Regions from separate parts of the Mesorhizobium sp. BR1-1-2 genome, predicted to be linked through region 4. Evidence: predicted binding sites of a transcription regulator. Region 4 holds the regulator's gene; each other region holds the start of a gene.
The links. The regulator LexA, encoded in region 4, represses DNA repair genes until DNA is damaged. The targets are predictions, from matches to a motif close to TGTTCNNNNTGTGTTCNG.
Positions count from the first base shown of each region.

Region 1 (4,903 bases), on a different contig from region 4:
GATTGGTAGGCCCTCGCATCCACAGCCACGCCGCCAGCCAGGCGATCGATGCCGCAAGCGTCGCCAAGCCCAAATCAAGAGCGAGCTCCGGAACGAACGCACGAAGCGCGATCGGCACCGCGCCAATGAGATAGAGGGCGAGAGGAATGCGCGGCACGCCTCTTGCAACGGCGAGAGAGATCACAAACGCGAGCGTTCCAACCAGAAAAAGAACTGAACTGGCGACCAGAGCCAGACCGAGCGGCCCGGTCCGCAGCTCGACGATGGTTGCGAGCGGAAGCTTCGAAAATACCAGATTGATCACCACTTCCACGCCTACCAGACTTGCCAGTGCAACGAAGTTGACGACAAACGCGACAGTGCCGAACAGCCCCGCGCGCCGGCCAAACGCAAGAAACAGGCCCACGACGAGGCCAAGCGCCAATATCTCGGCGACCGGCGCGAGAAGTTGCGTCAGATCGGTGGTCGCGATGAGCGAGCTGCGTTTAGCCGCGTTGACCAGAAGAATAAGCGCGCTTCCCATCCCGGCGACGGCGGCAAGCCGATAAAGCGTGAAGGAGGGCACAGTCGCGCTCGACGGGACAATCGCGAAATTCTCCTGCTGAGGTTCTTCGGCTGGACTCTGACGCGAAATGACCGATTGCGGGCGGGGTGAGGCTGTTCTGGCGAGCATGTTCGTCTCCTCAGCGGGGAGTTCCGGAGCCGCGAAGACCGCAGGCCTGTTCCGATCCCATCAGTAATCACTGCTTACATGCTCTGGCCGGAATTGTAAACGGCGATTACATAGATCGCGGAATCATGCTACAGAGGCGGGAGCAGCTCCGCGGAACGAAGGGAAAGAGATGGCAAAAGCCAAGGCGCCTCATCGCACTGGTTACCACCATGGCAATTTGCGGGAGGTCCTGATCGATGCCGCGGTTCAACTGGTCGAGGAAGGCGGCCCCGACAATGTGAGCGTGCGCGAAGCCGCAAAACGTGCCGGCGTTTCCCCAGGTGCGCCGTTCCGCCACTTTAGCAACAAGACCGCATTGATGACGGCTGTCGCGGAGCAGGCAATGAGCCGGTTCCGCTCGGAGATCACGGACGCGGTCGAGAAGGTTGCGACGGACGATCCGATCGAACGCTTTGCCGCTGTTGGAATCGCCTATTTACGCTGGGCAATTCGAAACCCCACCCACTTCCAGATCATCTCGACACGCAATCTTATTGATTGGGATGCTTCAGAGTCGCTGCGTCACGATAACCAAGCGGTGCGTTCGCTGATGGAAGCGTCAATGGCAGAAGCACAGCGACGAAACATGCTCCGGTCGGACGACATGGCAGAGACCCAGATAGCCGCGAGGGCGCTCGTCTACGGGCTCGCACGCATGTACATTGATGGACATTTTGCGCAATGGGCAGTGGCAGGACATACCGGGGAGCAAACTGTGCAGAACGTATTAAAACATTTCGTCACACTCATTGTGAAATGACGGCCTGACGTAGAACCGTCACTCGGCCGCCTCTTCGATCTTCTCCATATCGTCGTCGGAGAGGCCGAAATGGTGGCCGATCTCGTGGATCAGCACATGGGTGACGATGTCGCCCAAGGTCTCCTCGTTCTCGGCCCAGTAGTCGAGAATGGCGCGGCGGTAGAGCGTGACGCGGTTCGGGCCTTCGCCGGTCTGCGGGTTCCAGCGCTCGGCAATGCCGCGTCCCTCGAACAGGCCGAGCAGGTCGAAGGGCGTTTCCAGCGACAGGTCGTCCATGATCTCGTCGGTCGGGAATTCGGCGATCTGGATGATGATCTCGCCGGTCAGCTTGCGAAAATCCTCGGGCAGATGGGCGTAGGCCTCCAGCGCCAGGAACTCCATCTCGTCGATCGACGGCGAAAGCTGGTCATGCCAGACGCGGGTCTTGTAGATGCGGGCCATGCTTTGTCCTTTGATCCCGGCATATAGGCTTTCGCGCCACAATCGGCAAATGACGCGGGATTTCCCCGGTTCAAACCCGGAGCAGGGAATTGCGCATGGCGCCGGGGGCCGTTTCGCCTGGCTTGGGGGCGCGGCCGGCTTTCCCGGCCAAACGCGACACTCCTATCGGAGAGGAATAAATTCCCCGTGAGTCTGCTTGACTCTTGGGGTCGCCTCTGGAATCAATAGGAACATAACAGGAACAATTGTGAGTGGAAGCTGACCGTCATGGCGATGACCGCCGTGGCGCGGGAGACTGTTTTTGCCCTGCGCCGCCAGATCGCGAAGATCGAGGGAACGCTGCCCGAGCGCCTGCAGGCGCCGGCCGGCGCGGCTTCCGACGACGGCATGGCCGACGCGGACCGCACCGTGGTCCGGCGCGGCATCGCCGTGGCCAGGCCGGATGCTTTCCTGCGCACCGGCGTCGGCCGGCTCGATGCCCTCTTGGGGGGCCATTTGGGCGACGATCTGGGCGGCGGCCTGCCGAAAGCGGCCTTGAACGAAATCCATGGCGTCGAGACCCGCGATGCCGGAGCCGTCGCCGGCTTCGCCCTGTCGCTCGCCAGCCTGATCCTCAAGCCCAGCCTGATCCTCAAGCAAGGATCGCGATTGCCGGTGCTTTGGATCGGCACCCAGGGGGTTTTTCGCGAGGCGGGCTTTCCCTATGCCAGGGGCCTCCACGCCGCCTTCGGCATCGAGCCGGAGCAATTGCTGTTCTCCGAGGCGCCAAGGCTCGCCGATGCGCTGTGGGTCGCCGAGGAGGCGGCCCGCATGACGGCGCTCGCCGCCGTCATCCTTGAAGTCCGCGGCAATCCGCAGCGGCTGGACCTGACCGCGACGCGCCGGCTGCACGCCCGCGCGCAGAGCGCCGGCCGGCCGGTCTTCCTGCTGCGGCAGGCGGCCGAACCCGAACCGACGGCGGCGCCCGTCCGCCTCATCGTCTCGCCGGCGCCGGCAGGGCCGCGCGACACGGTCGCCGGGCCGCTTGCCGGCTCGATCGGCCGCCCCGCCTTCACCATCAGCATCGGCAAGAGCCGCACGGCCCTGCCAGGACAATTCATATTGGAGTGGAACCCCGATGAACGCGTATTCGATGAAAGAAAGATTGGGGAAAGAAGGATTGGGGAAAGAAGGGCCGGGGAAGAACGAGCAAAGAATCCTGTCCCTGTGGTTTCCCTATATAGCGGCCGAACGGATCCTGCGGCAGCGCCTGGGGCGGTCGTGGCGTTCCCGGCCGTCGGATCACCGGCCGCTGGTGATCAGCCATCGCGACAGCAACGCGCAGCGCATCTTAGCCCTCGACGAGCGGGCTGAGGCGCTGCATCTGAAGCCCGGCATGGGCATTGCCGACGCGCGCGCCATGCATCCGTCGATCGACATAGTGGAGGCCGATGCCGAAGCCGACCGGCGCCTGCTCGAAGGCCTTGCCGACTGGTGCGACCGCTACACCCCGCTGGTGGCGCTCGACGGGACCGACGGCCTGTTCCTCGACGTCACCGGCTGCACCCATCTTTTCGGCGGCGAACGCACCATGCTGGACGAGATCCTGTCGCGCTTCTTCCAGCAAGGGTTCGACGTCCGCGCCGGTCTTGCCGCGACGCCCGGCGCCGCCTGGGCGGCGGCGCGGTTCTGCGGCGACCGCATCGTTGCCGGCGGCGAGGAGGAAGCGCTTCTGGCGCCCTTGCCGCTGGCGGCGCTGCGCATCGCGCCGGAAATCCGCGCCAGCCTGGAAAGCGTCGGCCTGCGTACGGCGGGCGCGGTCATGGCCGCGCCGCGCGCGCCGCTCGCCCGCCGCTTCGGCGGCTCCCTGCTGTTGCGCCTCGACCAGGCGCTCGGCCGCCTCGACGAGGCGGTGTCGCCGCGCCTGCCCGTCGCGCCGCTTTCGGTCGAACGCCATTTGGCCGAGCCCGTCACGCTGACAGAGGACATAGAACGGCTGGTGGGCATGCTGGCGACGACCCTGAAGATCGACCTCGAGCGGCGCGGCGAAGGCGCGAGAAGCCTGGCGCTGCTCTTGTTCCGCGTCGACGGCGCCGTCAGCCGCATCGCGCTCGGCACGTCGCGGCCGATGCGCGAACCGCGGCTGATCCAGAAATTGTTCCATGAGCGGCTGGCCGCCCTCGAGCAGCATATCGATGCCGGCTATGGCTTCGACCTGGTGCGGCTCTCGGTGCTGGCGGCGGCCGTCTTCGACATGCCGCAAGCCGACCTGACAGGCGAAGCGACCGACGACGGCGCCGATATCGCGCTGTTCGCCGACCGCATCCGCGCCCGGCTCGGCGAGGGGGCGGTTCTCAAACCGGTCGCCGTGGAAAGCCACCTGCCCGAGCGTGCCGTCGCCACCATCCCCTTCACCGAAAGCCCGCGCCGCACCACGCCGCCGAAGAAACCGGACAGGATGCAGGCGCCGATGACCATCTTCCCGCCGGAGCGGCCGATCCGGCTTTTCCGCTCGCCCGAGCCGATCGAGGTGCCGGCCACCGAAATGCCCGAGGGACCGCCGCTGAATTTCCGCTGGCGGCGCGCGCTCTACCGGGTCGCCCGGGCCGAAGGGCCCGAACGCATCGCGCCGGAATGGTGGCGTGAATCTTCAAGCGACGAGGCGGCGTCGACACGCGACTATTTCCGTATCGAGGATGCCGACGGCCGCCGCTACTGGCTCTACCGGCAAGGTCTCTATGGCGGCTCTGAAATCCCGCCGCGCTGGTTCCTGCACGGGGTCTTCGCATGAACGCGCTGACCGCCATTCCCTATGCGGAATTCGGCATCCAGTCGAATTTCTCCTTCCTGCGCGGCGCTTCCAAGCCGGAAGAGCTGGTCGTCGCGGCCAAGCTCATGGGGTTCTCCGCGATCGGGCTCGCCGACCGCAACACGGTGGCGGGCGTGGTGCGCGCCTGGCAGCAGGCCAAGGTCGAGACGCTTGCCTACCACCCCGGCTGCCGGCTGGTCTT
Region 1 covers NZ_JAIUID010000003.1:299,229-304,131, reverse strand. The annotation lists gene LB551_RS07965 (hypothetical protein) at 1-673, opposite strand, end outside; gene LB551_RS07970 (DUF1737 domain-containing protein) at 1-9, shown strand, start outside; gene LB551_RS07960 (TetR/AcrR family transcriptional regulator) at 843-1,472, shown strand; gene LB551_RS07955 (metallopeptidase family protein) at 1,491-1,913, opposite strand; gene LB551_RS07950 (ImuA family protein) at 2,181-3,266, shown strand; gene LB551_RS07945 (DUF6504 family protein) at 3,208-4,683, shown strand; gene LB551_RS07940 (error-prone DNA polymerase) at 4,680-4,903, shown strand, end outside.
Region 1: the regulator LexA is predicted to act here: its motif matches at 2,140-2,157, upstream of LB551_RS07950 (ImuA family protein).

Region 2 (4,903 bases), on a different contig from region 4:
CTCGCTCCGAAGAACCGGGCACTGCTGGCAAAGCGCGACGCTATACAGGAAAAGCTCGATGACTGGTATCGCGCTAATGGCGCGCCGGTCGACATGGAAGCCTACAAAACCTTCCTGAAGGAGATCGGCTATCTCGTCCCCGAAGGCCCGGCCTTCTCGGTGACGACCGAAAAGGTCGATCCCGAGATCGCCGTCGTCGCCGGGCCGCAGCTTGTGGTGCCGGTGATGAATGCGCGCTATGCGCTCAACGCCGCCAATGCCCGCTGGGGCTCGCTCTATGATGCGCTTTACGGCACCGACGCGATTCCCGAGACGGACGGCGCCGGGAGGGGCAAGGGCTTCAACCCCGCGCGTGGCGCGAAAGTCGTCGCCTGGGCCAAGGACTTTCTCGACCAGTCGGTGCCGCTCACATCGGGCAAATGGGCCGGCGTCAACGGCCTTTCGCTGGCCAATGGCGCGCTGCGGCTCAGCGCCGGCGCCGGCTCGACCACGCTTGCCGACGTCAGGCAGTTCGTCGCCTATCGCGGCGACGCCGCCAACCCGCAAGCCGTGCTGCTGGTGAGCAACGGCCTGCATATCGAGATCTTGATCGACCGCGACAACCAGATCGGCCGCACCGATCCGGCCGGCATCGCCGACATCATCCTGGAATCGGCGCTGACCACCATCCAGGACTGCGAGGACTCGGTCGCGGCGGTGGATGCGCAGGACAAGGTCGTCGTCTACCGCAATTGGCTCGGCCTGATGAAGGGCGACCTGGCCGAAGAGATCACCAAGGGCGGCCGGACCTTTGTCCGCAAGCTCAACCCCGATCGGTCCTACACCTCGCGCAACGGCGGCACGGTGACGCTGCCCGGCCGCTCGCTGATGCTGGTCAGGAATGTCGGCCACCTCATGACCAATCCGGCGATAACGGACCGCGACGGCAACGAGGTGCCGGAAGGCATCATGGACACGGCGATGACCGCGCTGATCGCGCTGCACGATGTCGGGCCGAACGGCCGCCGCGCCAATTCCCGCACGGGCTCGATGTATGTCGTGAAACCCAAGATGCATGGACCCGAGGAAGTTGCCTTCGCCGTCGAGATCTTCGATCGCGTCGAGGCCCTGCTCGGCATGGAAAAAAATACCATCAAGATGGGCATCATGGACGAGGAGCGGCGCACCACCGTCAACCTCAAGGAGGCGATCCGCGCCGCCAGGGAGCGCGTCGTGTTCATCAACACCGGCTTCCTCGACCGCACCGGCGACGAGATCCACACCTCGATGGAAGCCGGCCCGATGATCCGCAAGGGCGACATGAAGCAGGCTGCCTGGATTTCCGCCTACGAGGCCTGGAATGTCGACACGGGGCTGGAATGCGGGCTTGCCGGCCATGCCCAGATCGGCAAGGGCATGTGGGCGATGCCCGATCTGATGGCGGCGATGCTCACCGAGAAGATCGCCCACCCTAAGGCCGGGGCGAACACCGCCTGGGTGCCCTCGCCGACCGCGGCGACGCTGCACGCCACCCATTACCACAAGGTCGATGTGCACGCCGTACAGGCGGCGCTGAAGAGCCGGCCGAAGGCCAAGCTCGACGACATCCTGTCGGTGCCGGTCGCGGTGCGGCCGAACTGGTCGCCGGCCGATATCCAGGCGGAGCTGGACAACAATGCGCAAGGCATTCTGGGCTATGTCGTGCGCTGGATCGACCAGGGCGTCGGCTGCTCGAAAGTGCCCGACATCAACGATGTCGGCCTGATGGAGGACCGCGCCACGCTGCGCATCTCCTCGCAACACATCGCCAACTGGCTGCACCATGGCGTCTGTGCCGCAGAGCAGGTGATGGAAACGATGAAGCGCATGGCGGCGATCGTCGACCAGCAGAACCAGGGCGACCCGCTGTACCGGCCGATGGCCGCCGATTTCGACGGCTCCGTCGCCTTCCAGGCCGCCTGCGACCTCGTCTTCAAGGGCCGCATCCAGCCCAACGGCTACACCGAGCCGGTGCTGCATAAGCGGCGGTTGGAACTGAAGGCGAAGGGAGCGGCCTGAACCGGAGGGTTGGAGCCGGCGGGCGTTCCGTTCCCCTCCTCTCGAGGGAGAGCGCGCTACGCCGCCTGCGCCACGCGCTCCGAGCTCATACGATAGGAGATCGCTTCGGCCAGATGAATGCGGCCGACGGTCTCGCTGGCGTCGAGATCGGCGAGCGTGCGCGCCACTTTCAGCACCCGGTGGTAGGCACGCGCCGAGAAGGCAAGCTTTTCGCTGGCGTCCTTGAGCAGCGACAGGCCCGCTGCGTCGGGCATGGCGATCTCCTCGATGACCGCCGGCGCGCAATGCGCGTTTGTGGTGGCGCTGGTGACGCCGAGCCGTTCGAAGCGCTCGCGCTGGAGGGCGCGGGCACGCGCCACGCGCAGCGCCACGTCGGCGCTCTTCTCCGCCCGGTCGGGCCGGATCAGGTCGCTGGCCGAAACCGCCGGCACCTCGATCCTGAGATCGATGCGGTCGAGCAGCGGGCCCGAGATGCGGGCCTGATAGTCGGTGCGACAGCGCTCTCCCCGCAGGCAGCGATAGCCGGGCTCGCCGGCCATGCCGCAGCGGCACGGGTTCATCGCCGCCACAAGCTGGATGCGCGCCGGATAGGTGACGCGATGGTTGGCGCGCGCGATCATGCAGTCGCCGGTCTCCAGCGGCTGGCGCAACGCGTCGAGCGTCTGCGGTGTGAATTCGGGAAATTCGTCGAGGAACAGCACGCCGTGGTGCGCAAGCGACACTTCGCCCGGCCGCGCCCGGATGCCGCCGCCGACCATCGCCGCCATCGAGGCCGAATGGTGCGGCGCGCGGAACGGCCGCCGGTCGGTCAGCTTGCCTTCGCCGAGCTCGCCGGCGACGGAGGCGATCATCGACACTTCGAGCAATTCCTTCGGCGCCAGCGGCGGCAGGATCGACGGCAGCCGCTGCGCCAGCATCGATTTTCCCGAACCGGGCGGGCCGACCATCAGCAAATTGTGCCCGCCGGCGGCCGCCACCTCCAGCGCTCGTTTGGCCGTTTCCTGGCCCTTGATATCGGCAAGATCGGGCAGGTTGCGCGCCGCGGCATGGATGCCGGCTTCGGGTCGCGACAGCACCTGCGTGCCGCGGAAATGATTGGCGATGGCGATCAGGCTGCGCGGCGCGAGTATGTCGAAATCCTTGCCGGCCCAGGCCGCCTCCGGGCCGCAGGCGAAGGGGCAGATCAGGCCTTTTCCTTCCGCATTGGCGTCGATCGCCGCCGGCAGGGCGCCGGCGACGGCGGCAATGGTGCCGTCGAGCGAGAGTTCGCCAAGCACGACATAGCCGGCCAGCATGTCGCCCGGAATGGCGCCAAGCGCCGCCATCAGGCCGAGCGCGATCGGCAAATCGTAATGACTGCCCTCCTTGGGCAGGTCGGCGGGCGCCAGATTGACCGTGACCTTCTTGGACGGCATCGACAGGCCGGAAGCATGGAGTGCCGCCTGCACCCGTTCGCGGCTTTCGGCCACCGCCTTGTCGGCCAGGCCGACAATGTGCATGTTGACCTTGCCGGGCGCGATCATCACCTGCACGTCGACCGGCACGGCCTCGATGCCCTGGAAAGCAACCGTGCGAACCCGCGCCACCATGTTTTGCCCCCGGATCTGGGCTTGCCCCAAGCCTTTTGCAATCAGGCCGCGAAGGGCCTGGGCCGGAGACAATCACAGTTCCTCGGCTAAATCAAGAACATTACAGGAACACGCAATCGCTTAAGTTGCGGCGCGATTGTCTCCGGTTGCAAAAACGGAACATAGTTAATACGAAGTGAAAACGGCTACTTCCGCTTGGCCTCCACCGCGTCCCAGAACAGGCTGGCGATGTCGGCGCCGCCGAAGCGTTTGACTTCGCGCACGCCGGTCGGCGAGGTCACGTTGATCTCGGTCATGTAGTCGCCGATGACGTCGATGCCGACGAGGATGAAGCCGCGTTCCCTCAGTGCCGGCCCGATGCGGGCGCAGATCTCGCGTTCGCGTTCGGTCAGCTCGGTCTTCTCGGCGCGGCCGCCGACATGCATGTTGGAGCGGGAGTCGTGCTCGGCCGGCACCCGGTTGATGGCCCCGACCGGCTCGCCGTCGATCAGGATGATGCGCTTGTCGCCCTTGCGCACATCCTTCAGGTAACGCTGCACGATGTAGGGCTCACGGAACATCTGGCCGAACATTTCGAGCAGCGATGCGAGGTTGCGGTCGGCCTCCAGCAGGTGGAAGATGCCCGCGCCGCCATTGCCGTAGAGCGGCTTGACGATGATGTCGCCGAATTCCTTGCGGAAGGCGGCGACCTCCTGGGGATCCTTGGTGATCAGCGTTTCCGGCATCAGGTCGGAAAACTCGGTGACGAAGATCTTTTCCGGGCTGTTGCGCACCCAGGCCGGGTCGTTGACCACCAGCGTCCTGGGGTGGATGCGCTCCAGTATGTGCGTGGTGGTGATGTAGTTCATGTCGAAAGGCGGATCCTGTCTCAGCAGGATCACATCCATCTCCGACAGGTCGGTGCGCACCTTCTCCCCCAGCGAATAGTGGCTGCCCTTTTCGTCGCGCACCTGCATCTCTTCGATGCGGGCGAACACCTTGCCGTCGCGCAGCGACAGCCGGTCGGGCGTGTAGTGGTAGAGCTGATGGCCGCGCCGCTGCGCCTCCAGCGACAGCGCGAAAGAAGTGTCTCCGGCGATCGACACGGTGGAGATGTGGTCCATCTGGACGGCGATTTTCAGCTTCATGTCAGGTCCCCAGCACGGTCGATGAGAGAGCGATATAAGGGTCCCGGCGCCTTCTGCCAATCGGGCCACGCCGCTAGCGGTCGAAGACCAGCCTGGAATAGCCGAGGAAGGACACCGCCATCGCGGTCAGCGAAGCGAAAGCAAGGGCGG
Region 2 covers NZ_JAIUID010000003.1:437,433-442,335, forward strand. The annotation lists gene LB551_RS08630 (malate synthase G) at 1-2,037, shown strand, start outside; gene LB551_RS08635 (YifB family Mg chelatase-like AAA ATPase) at 2,094-3,626, opposite strand; gene gshB (glutathione synthase) at 3,812-4,753, opposite strand; partial or broken gene LB551_RS08645 (GtrA family protein) at 4,827-4,903, opposite strand, start outside.
Region 2: the regulator LexA is predicted to act here: its motif matches at 3,720-3,737, upstream of LB551_RS08635 (YifB family Mg chelatase-like AAA ATPase).

Region 3 (4,903 bases), on a different contig from region 4:
CGTCATGGCCAGCGCGATCAGTCCGAGCTCGACGGTGAAAGCCAGTGTGTTGGAAATGTTCTGCGGTGACAGGAAGTCGTGGTTGAAGCCCCAGAAGACGGCGATCTCGACGACGAGCAGCACGAAGGGGCCGAATTCCGGCCGCGCGATCAGACCTTGGACAAGCGAACGATTTTCCACGTGTAACCCGCGACTGGTTGGAATGGGCCGGACTGTCGGGCCGCGTCGAATGGCTCGATACCGGCAAAGGGCAGGGCGCCGCACGCCGGTGACGTGCGGCGCTGGAGATCAGGGACTATTTGCCGGACAGGATCTTGTCGTAGACCCCGGCGGTGTCTTTCTCATAGAGCGCGCCGGTGATGACGTTGAAGCCCGGGGGAATGCCGCTCGCGGCCATGTTGGCGAGCGACAGCGCGACATAGCTGGTCGCCTGTGGGTCCTGCCACTGGCCGGCATTGACATAGCCGTTCAGCACTTCCTGCGTGGTGTCGAGCGAGTTGCCCCAGCCGACGACCGGGATTTCGCCCGGCTTGACGCCGACCTGGTCGAACACGCGTTTGATCGAGCCGGTGACGAGGTCGCCAAGGCCGATGATCGCCTTCACCTTGGCCTTGTTGGCGGTGAGATAGTCGACCATGCGATTGATCACTTCGGCCTGGTCGAGCGTCGCCTCGGTCACCTCATAGGTGATGCCGAGCGGCTCGAACACGCTCTTGATGCCTTCCTCCTCCTGGACGCCGTAGGTGGCGCCGGGAATCTCGACCGGCATCCAGACGAAGTCGCCCTTCTTCACCAGGCCCTTGTCGACCAGGTATTGCGCCCAGTGCTTGCCGAAGGTTACGTTGTCACCGCCGACATAGGCGTTGAAATTGGCCTTGGGATCGGGCGTGTTGAAGTTGATGATCGGGATGTTGGCCGCGCGGGCTTCCTTGACGATCTCGACAAGGCTGCCCGGATCGGGGCTGGTGGTGGTGATACCGTCGGCCTTGGCCGAGATCGCGGCCCGCACCGCCTCCTGCTGGGAGGCGACGTCGCCATTGTGGAACGAGGTGTTGACGGTGTTGCCGGTGTCCTTGGCCCATTGCTTGGCGCCGGCAAGGAAGTAGGTCCAGACCGGATCGGCCGGGCCGCCATGTGAAATCCAGTAGAACGTCTTGGCCTGCGCCGCCGCCGGAATGACCGTCAGCGCGACCAGCAGGCCGTATAGAACCACTCTTAGCCGTGTCAGCATTTGATTTCCTCCCGTTTGAAATTGATCAGTTTGAAACCGCCCTTTGATCGGGCAAGATCGCGTCCTCCTCGCCAACGCCGTGTTGGATGATCAGAGCATCCTCTTTTTCGACAAATGGCAAGCCTCCGCCTGTCAGTCGTAGTCAGCGCCTGACGGGGCGCCATCAGGAGACCCATCAGATTGCATCAGTTCGAATGATTTTTCGCGGCATGCGATACCGGCCTCGAGGGTCGCCGGAGCGATGGTTGACCGCCTCCGGCAACGCGAGGAGCTAGAGGAGGCCGGCCCTGGCAAGATCGCGCATCAGATGGCTGGCGCCGTAGGTCCAGTGCGGGCAGTCCGGCGACAACCGCACCCGGTTGACCAGCGCGCCGAACTTCTCCGACGAGATGGTGACGATGTCGCCGACCTTGTGGGTAAACCCCTTGCCCTTCTCGCCGCGATCCTTCGACGGCACGAACATGGTGCCGAGATAGAGCGCCAGGCCGTCGGGGTATTGGTGATGCGGGCCCATGGCGGCGGCGACGAGCTCTTCGGGAGAGCGGCTGATCTCGGCCATCGAGCTTGCGCCCTCGAGCTCGAACCCGTCCTCACCCTCGACCTTGAGGCGCACCACCGCGTTCTTCACGTCGTCGATGGAGAACGTGCCGTCGAACAGGCGGATGAAGGGGCCGAGCGAGGCGGAGGCGTTGTTGTCCTTGGCCTTGCCGAGGAGCAGCGCGGAGCGCCCTTCGACGTCGCGCAGATTGACGTCGTTGCCGATGGTGGCGCCGACGATCTTGCCGCTGCTGCCGGCGATCACTGCGATCTCCGGCTCCGGATTGTTCCAGGTCGAGACGGGATGCAGGCCGACATCGGCGCCGAAACCGACCGAGGCCATCGGCTGGCATTTGGTGAAGATCTCGGCATCCGGACCGATGCCCACTTCCAGATATTGCGACCAGGCGCCGCGCGAGATCAGCTTGGCCTTGATCTCCATCGCTTCGGGAGACCCCGGCTTGAGCTTGGACAGATCGTGGCCGATCAGCCCGGCAATGTCGGCGCGGATGGCATCGGCCCGTTCCGCCGAACCGCGCGCCTGTTCCTCGATGACGCGTTCCAACAGGCTGACGACGAAGGTGACGCCCGAGGCCTTGATTGCCTGCAGGTCGACCGGGGAGATGAGATAGGGCTTTGCCGGATCACGCGCGGCCTCGAAACTGTTGGCCGCGATGTCGTCGAGCGAGCCGATCGGCTTGCCCCTGGCCGAGCGCACATAACCGGCCGGATCGGCCATCTCGCAGATATCACGCACGGTCGGCGCCGTGCTCGACGTGATGTCGAAGACGGTGCCATCACGCACCGTGACCACCAGGGGATGCGAGGCATCGCTGCTTCTGGCGCGCCCGACAAAAAGGCCTTCGGCGGGCAGATGCATCGGGTTCGTCATGCGTGCGGTCCTCTGATCATCGAAATGCGGCTTGCCGGTTCGGCGCGGCACTTTCACCGGATTCCTGTCAAAGGTCTATCCCGTTTGTGGTGATCCAGGCGCCATGTCTGCCGGCGTCGTCGGCCATTGGCCTACCGCAAGGAAGCACTCCTTGGGGGTTGGATGCATGCGGCGGTGCGGGAGCCCCAATGCCTGCGTCATTTTTTTGGGCTTGAGTTTGTTCTTGTTTTGTTCTAATATGCTCAACCTGAGTCAATTGGCGGACGAGATCAGTATGAGTGGGCAACCCGCATTCGGAACCGCGAGGAACGGCCAGGCCTTTTTTCGATGGGAGCAGGCGGGGAAGCATCTCCACCGGCTGTTCTTTGCCATCCTCGTCGGCAGCGCGATTGCTGGTCGTCTCGCGCGAAAGGCCATTGCCTTGAACCGTGAGTTCGGATTGCAAGGCTGGCTGGTCCCGGAAAATCACATCCACATCTCGCTTGTCGGCCTCGGCGACCATGAGGAGTATCCGCAAGAACTGGTAGAGACCGCCTGTCATATCGGATCGATGATCGTTGCGAAGCCCTTCGAGGTCTCGTTCGATCGCCTGTCGGCTTTTGGCGGTGGCGCGCTGGTCCTGCGCGGCAACGATGGCAATCCGTCGCTGCAAAAGTTCTGGCGTGATCTGACGGCGGTGATCTCGGACAGTCCGTTGAAACCCTTTCTCACCAGGTCCATGGAACCGCATGTTACGTTGCTTCGTGACGAAGTGGGCGTTCCCAGGGTACGCGAGCGGTCGATCGATCCGGTCGGCTGGACGGTCCGGGATTTTGTGCTGATCCACAGTCTCATCGGGAAGAGCGCCTACAAGCAGCCCGGACGTTGGCGGCTGACCGGCCAGGACGATGCACTGCCCGCCATGTGAGAGCCTGGAACCGTCCCCACATGCGCCGCGCGGTCCATCCTCCTGACAGGACATGTCAGCTATCAAGCGGAACGATGATGGCAGGCCGACGAGCTTTCCCTATTTGCAAGACGTCTGAACAGGAGGAACACATGACCAACGCGGAAATTGCGAAGGATTTCACGGCGCTTCTCAAGCGCGGTGACTACGAAAGCGCTGCCGAGAAATATAACGCCGACGACATCGTCAGCTATGAAGCGATGGAGGGGCCGATGGCCGTCTGCCGTGGCAAGGATTCTGTCAAGCAGAAGGGCCAGTGGTGGCAGGAAAACAACGAGGTCCATGGCGGCTCCGTCGAGGGCCCTTACGTCAACGGCGACCAGTTCGCCGTGCGCTTCACATTCGACATAACGCCCAAGGCCACGGGCCAGCGTGTCACCATGGACGAGGTTGGCCTGTACACGGTGAAGAACGGCAAGATTGCCGAAGAGCGCTTCTATTATTGACACGGGTTTTCCGGCTGTCGGCACATTTCGCGCATCCTAGGCGGCCACGATCATGTCCTGGCCGCTATCCCTATGCACGTCGTTCACGGATCGGCGACCGCCATTGAAGAAACTCACCCCTCGATGATTCGGCCGGCCGCTGGCAAAGCGCGCGGGGGCTGCTTAACCTGCCGCCAGATTCGAAGTCCGAAAGGCGCCTGTTTTGACGATCACCATGTACGGCATCACCACTTGCGACACGATCAGGAAGGCCCGCGTCTGGCTGGAAGGCCATGCAGTGCCATATCGTTTCCACGATTACCGGGCCGAAGGGATCGAGGCGGGCAGGCTGGATGACTGGGCCCGCAAGGTCGGCTGGGAAAAGCTGCTCAATAAGGGCAGCACGACGTTCCGCGAGTTGCCGGAGAAGGATAAACAGGACCTGGATGAAAAGAAGGCCAAAGCCCTGATGCTGGCCAAGCCGACGATGATCAAACGGCCTGTGCTGGAGCTTGGCGACCAGATTTTGGTTGGGTTCAAGCCGGATGTTTACGAGGCGGCGGTGGGCGGGAAGTAGAACAACACTCCGTACCCGGCGTTCCTTCGCGCCCCCTCTGTCCGGCCGGACATCTCCCCACGAGGGGGGATTGGCTGCAACGGCGGCTTTCGCAAATCGCCAATGTGGAACCGGGGCGCGGCAACTGCCGATCTCCCCCCAAGTGGGGGAGATGTCCGGCAGGACAGAGGGGGGCGCTGCCCCGCCGGCGTCTCAAGGCTAACGCGCTCCCACCAGCTGGAAGTGTGGTCGCTCAATCCGCGCGCAAATACCCCATCAGCGCGACCGCATTGTTGTGTGCCTCGTCATGCGCGCC
Region 3 covers NZ_JAIUID010000005.1:257,974-262,876, forward strand. The annotation lists gene LB551_RS13745 (ABC transporter permease) at 1-180, opposite strand, end outside; gene LB551_RS13750 (substrate-binding domain-containing protein) at 296-1,231, opposite strand; gene LB551_RS13755 (fumarylacetoacetate hydrolase family protein) at 1,503-2,660, opposite strand; gene LB551_RS13760 (2'-5' RNA ligase family protein) at 2,917-3,567, shown strand; gene LB551_RS13765 (nuclear transport factor 2 family protein) at 3,699-4,052, shown strand; gene LB551_RS13770 (ArsC family reductase) at 4,255-4,608, shown strand; gene LB551_RS13775 (DUF488 domain-containing protein) at 4,841-4,903, opposite strand, start outside.
Region 3: the regulator LexA is predicted to act here: its motif matches at 2,879-2,896, upstream of LB551_RS13760 (2'-5' RNA ligase family protein).

Region 4 (4,903 bases):
AATCTCCACGCAAATCACCGGCCGCGTCGTTTCAGTCGACCAGATGGAGACCGGTCGCATCCGGCTGACCATCGACGTGACATCGACCGCACGGCCGAAACTACGCTACGCGCCGGAGCGCGTCCGCCTTTCGGCGCGCAAGGTGCCGGCTGAGGTGACGGCCGGCTCGCTCGTGACCGGCTATGCCAAGCTGTTGCCGCCGACCGGGCCGGTGCGGCCGGACAGCTACGACTTTTCCTTCGACAGCTACTTCGCCGGCATCGGTGCCAGCGGGTTCTTTCTCGGCAATCCCAAGATCGTCTCGGCCGATGATAGGCCGCTGTGGGCCGCCCTTTCAGCCGCCATCGAGAGTGCTCGTGAAAGCATTGCCGACCATATCAGGGACAGCATCGGCGGCGCCGAGGGCGAGATCGCCGCGGCGCTGATCGTGGGCGTGCGCGCCGGGATTCCCGACGAAATCAACGAAGCGATGCGACGCACCGGCATCTACCACATCATCTCCATTTCCGGGCTGCACATGGCGCTGGTCGCCGGCACCGTCATGGGGCTGCTGCGTGGTGGCTTCGCGCTGTTCCCGAACTTTTCCTCCCGCCGGCCGGTCAAGAAATACGCGGCCGCGGCGGCACTTTTCTCGATCGCCGCCTATCTCGTCATTTCGGGCGTCGTCGTTGCCGCCGAACGCAGCTTCATCATGCTGGCGGTGATGCTGATCGCCGTCCTGTTCGATCGGGCGGCACTCACCATGCGCAATCTGGCTATTTCGGCGATCGCCGTCATCGTGGTGTCGCCGCACGAGGTGGTAGGGCCGAGCTTCCAAATGTCGTTCGCCGCCACCGCGGCCCTGGTCGGCGCCTATGCCGGCTGGTCGGATCGCAAAGCCGACAAAGCGCGGACCCCGCCGCAACGGACCTTGCCTGGCCTCCTGACGCGAAAATTGCTGCTGGCGACAGGTAGGCTGGCGATGACCTCGATCATCGCGGGAAGCGCCACGGCGCTTTTCGCCATCTGGCATTTCCAGCGCGTTTCACCACTCAGCCTGTTCGCCAATCTTGCAGTCATGCCGATCGTTTCCGTCGTGATGTTCCTTGCGGTTGCCAGCGCGCTGCTGATGCCGTTCGGGTTCGATGGACCATCGCTTTATCTGATGGGCAAGGGACTGACCGTGATGATCACCATATCGGGATGGATCTCGCAACGCTCGCCGGTCGACGCGGTCGGGTTGATTTCGCAGCAATCCGTCCTTCTGGTGGCGATCGCCCTGGTCATCGCGACGATGGCCACGACATGGCTGCGGCTGGCGGCACTTCCCTTCGCGCTCGCCGGCCTGTTGACCGTCTCGGACACGCGCACGCCGGACGTGCTGATTTCGGAGGATGCCCGCCTGGTGGCGCTGCCGATCGGCGGCGGCGAGCTCGCGATCAACCGGGCGCGTCCGAACGAATTCACCGTCGACAACTGGAAACGCGCGCTGAAATCCGAAACCATCGTCGCGCCGGAACTGTTCGACAGCGGAGACCGACAGTTCGACGTCTTCGATCCCGCGCAACTTCCGGCGGGAGCGCCTTTCTATTGCTTCACCGGCCTGTGCATGGCCCGGCATCCCTCCGGGGCGATCATCGCGCAGGTGGAGGATCGCAAGGATGCCTGGAGGGCCTGCGCCTATGCGGATCTGATCGTCATCGACGACCCGGGGGGCTACGACCCCTGCCACAATCCGCTGGTCCTCGTCATCACCAAGCGGCAGCTCGCTCGGAACGGAAGTGCCGCCGTCTTCTTCGACCAGCAATCGGCGACGGAACCGGCCCAGGTCAGCTTTGCCGTCGACAGGCCATATCGGCCCTGGCACGAACAGCGAAAATTCTCGCGCGAGGCACGGGGACTGCCGCCCTACCGCAAACCCGAAAAGCCCAACGCCGAACCCGCTCAGTAGCGCCTGATCAGTCCGACCAGCTTGCCTTGCACCTTGACCCTGTCCGGTCCGAAAATACGTGTTTCATAAGCCGGATTGGCGGCCTCGAGCGCAATCGAGGCGCCCTTGCGACGGAAGCGCTTCAGCGTCGCTTCCTCCTCGTCGACCAGGGCCACGACAATCTCGCCGGGACTTGCGGTGTCGGCGTTGCGAATGATGACCGTATCGCCGTCGAAGATGCCGGCCTCGATCATCGAATCGCCCTTGACCTCCAGCGCATAATGCTCGCCGCCCATGATCATGTCCGGCGGCACCGAGATGGAATGCGTCTGATGCTGGATAGCGTCGATCGGCACGCCGGCCGCGATACGGCCCATGACCGGGATCGAAACCGCTGAAACCGCGTCGTCGTCATTGCCGGCGGCGGGCAGGCGCGAGGGCGCCGCCGGCTTGATCTGCCTGTTAAGGCCGCCCTGTCCAAGGCTGCCCTGGATGACGCTCGGGGAGAACTTCTTTGCCGCGTTAAGACCCGGCGCGATCGAATCCGGCAGGCGCAGCACCTCCAGCGCGCGCGCCCGGTTCGGCAGGCGGCGAATGAAGCCGCGCTCCTCCAACGCCGTGATCAGCCGATGAATTCCCGACTTGGAGGCGAGGTCCAGCGCTTCCTTCATCTCGTCGAAGGACGGCGGAATGCCGCTTTCCTTCAGCCGTTCATGGATGAACATCAAGAGTTCATGTTGCTTGCGCGTGAGCATGGCGGCCCCCAAAGGCATTGCACGAAGGGTCTGGAATCAGAATCAGAAAACAAACCCAGAACAAACACTATCTGTTCCAGTTGTGTTCCGCAACCATTTAAAGTTTAATGAATTTGTTAAGGCGGCGGAAACGAAAGGCCCTCCTGCAGCCAGCATCCTGCCAGCGCCGTCCGTCGTCAATGCGCTCTCAGCCTCTTTGAAACTATTTTGGTTAATGGCCTGTGGCCCGGCCGATCTCCACTCTTGGTACAAGCCTGCAAACCGTGTGGCCGGCAGGTGCCGGCTGCCTTTTGGGGCGGATCAAAATCTCCGCAGCTCGTGAACGAAACGAAACCAAAATGCCAACTTCCTGCCGGAAAGCGGCCAGGCATCACCGAATGCGACGGGCTGCGTTCGTTCGCTCCTTGCTTCCGGTTCGCTTGACTAAACCGTATAACAATATACGGTTTTCGAAGAGGGACACCAATGACCACGCCGAAGCAGGCCGCGCGACGTGAACGGATAGAGGAGGCCGCCTATGCGGTGCTCCGGGAAACCGGCTACAGAAGCGCTTCCCTGCTTGCCATCGCCAAGCGGGCATCGGCCTCGAACGAAACCCTCTACAACTGGTACGGCAACAAGCAGGTCCTGTTTCGATCCTTGATCGAAGCGAATGCGGGAGAAGCAAGGAAGCTGCTGGAGGACGCCCTTCGCCAGGCGCGCGATCCGCTCGAAACCCTGAACTTGCTCGGGCCAGTCCTGCTGACCCTTGTGACGGGCGACAAGGCGGTGGCGCTCAATCGCGCCGCAGCCGGCGACGTCAACGATACAGGCACGCTTGGCCAGTCGATCGCGCAATTCGGCCGCAATACCATAATGCCGCTCGTTGGCGACCTGCTTCGAACCGCAAGTCGGGCCGGCCTGATCGCCTGTGACGATCCTGCCGAAGCCGCCGACATCTACGTCCGGCTTTTGATCGGCGATCTCCAGGTTCGCCGGATCGTCGGAGTGCTCGAGGAATTGCCTCGGCCGGAAATCGAGCAAAGATCGAACCGGGCGTTCACCCTGTTCTTGCGCCTCTATGCGGCCAGCCCTTGCCCCGGCGGCAAAACGGCCGGCCCCTTTCCGGGGCGCTCTTCTCACCGAGGAACATCGTGACCATGAGCAAAATTCCCGATCTCGCAGCGATCGAGGCAATGGACACCGCGGATCCGCTGCGTGCCATGCGTGACCGCTTCACCTTGCCTCAAGGGGTGATCTATCTCGACGGCAATTCGCTGGGCGCCGCTTCGCCCGCCGTGTTCGGGGAGCTGCAGCAGGCCGCCACGCAGGAGTGGGCGCAGGATCTGATCCGCGCCTGGAACACCGCCGGCTGGTTCGACATGCCGGTCGAACTCGGCGACCAGCTCGGGCGCCTGATCGGGGCCGCCGCCGGCCAGACGGTGGTCTGCGATACCACCTCGATCAACATCTACAAGGTGCTGCATGCGGCACTCGGGATGCGGCCGGACAGGTCGGTCATCGTCGCCGAGGGGGACAGCTTTCCGACCGATCTCTATATGGCCGAAGGCGTTGCCTCGACGCGGCCGGGCACGATGCTGCGGCTCGAGGGCGTCGATGCGCCGACCATAGAAGAACTGATCGACGAGCAGGTCGCGGTCATCCTGGTCAACCACGTCAACTACAAATCCGGGCAGCTGCGCGACATGGCCGCGCTTACGCGCAGGGCGCATGATGCCGGCGCGCTGATCGTCTGGGATCTCTGCCATACCGCCGGCGCCCTGCCGGTCGAGCTCGACCGTTCGAACGCAGATTTCGCCGTCGGCTGCACCTACAAATATCTCAATGGCGGCCCGGGTGCCCCGGCCTTCATCTACGCGGCCGAGCGCCACCATGGCGATGTCCGCCAGCCGCTCAGCGGCTGGTGGGGCCATGCGCGGCCTTTCGCCTTCGAACAGGGTTTTGCTGCCGGCACAGGCATCCGCCGGTTTCTCTGCGGCACGCAGCCTGTGCTGTCGATGCGCGCGCTCAAAGGGGCGCTCGATGTCTGGAACGACATCGACATGGCAGAGGTGCGCAGGAAGAGCATCGCCTTGACCGATCTGTTCATCCGGCTCGTCGAGGCAAAATGCGGCGTCTACGGCCTCGAACTCGAAAGCCCGCGCGACGGCAATGAGCGCGGCAGCCAGGTGTCGTTCCTCCACCCGCATGGCTATCAGGTGATGCGGGCCCTGATCGAGCGCGGCGTGATCGGCGATTT
Region 4 covers NZ_JAIUID010000014.1:91,293-96,195, reverse strand. The annotation lists gene LB551_RS24480 (ComEC/Rec2 family competence protein) at 1-1,930, shown strand, start outside; gene lexA (transcriptional repressor LexA) at 1,924-2,664, opposite strand; gene LB551_RS24470 (TetR/AcrR family transcriptional regulator) at 3,130-3,801, shown strand; gene kynU (kynureninase) at 3,804-4,903, shown strand, end outside.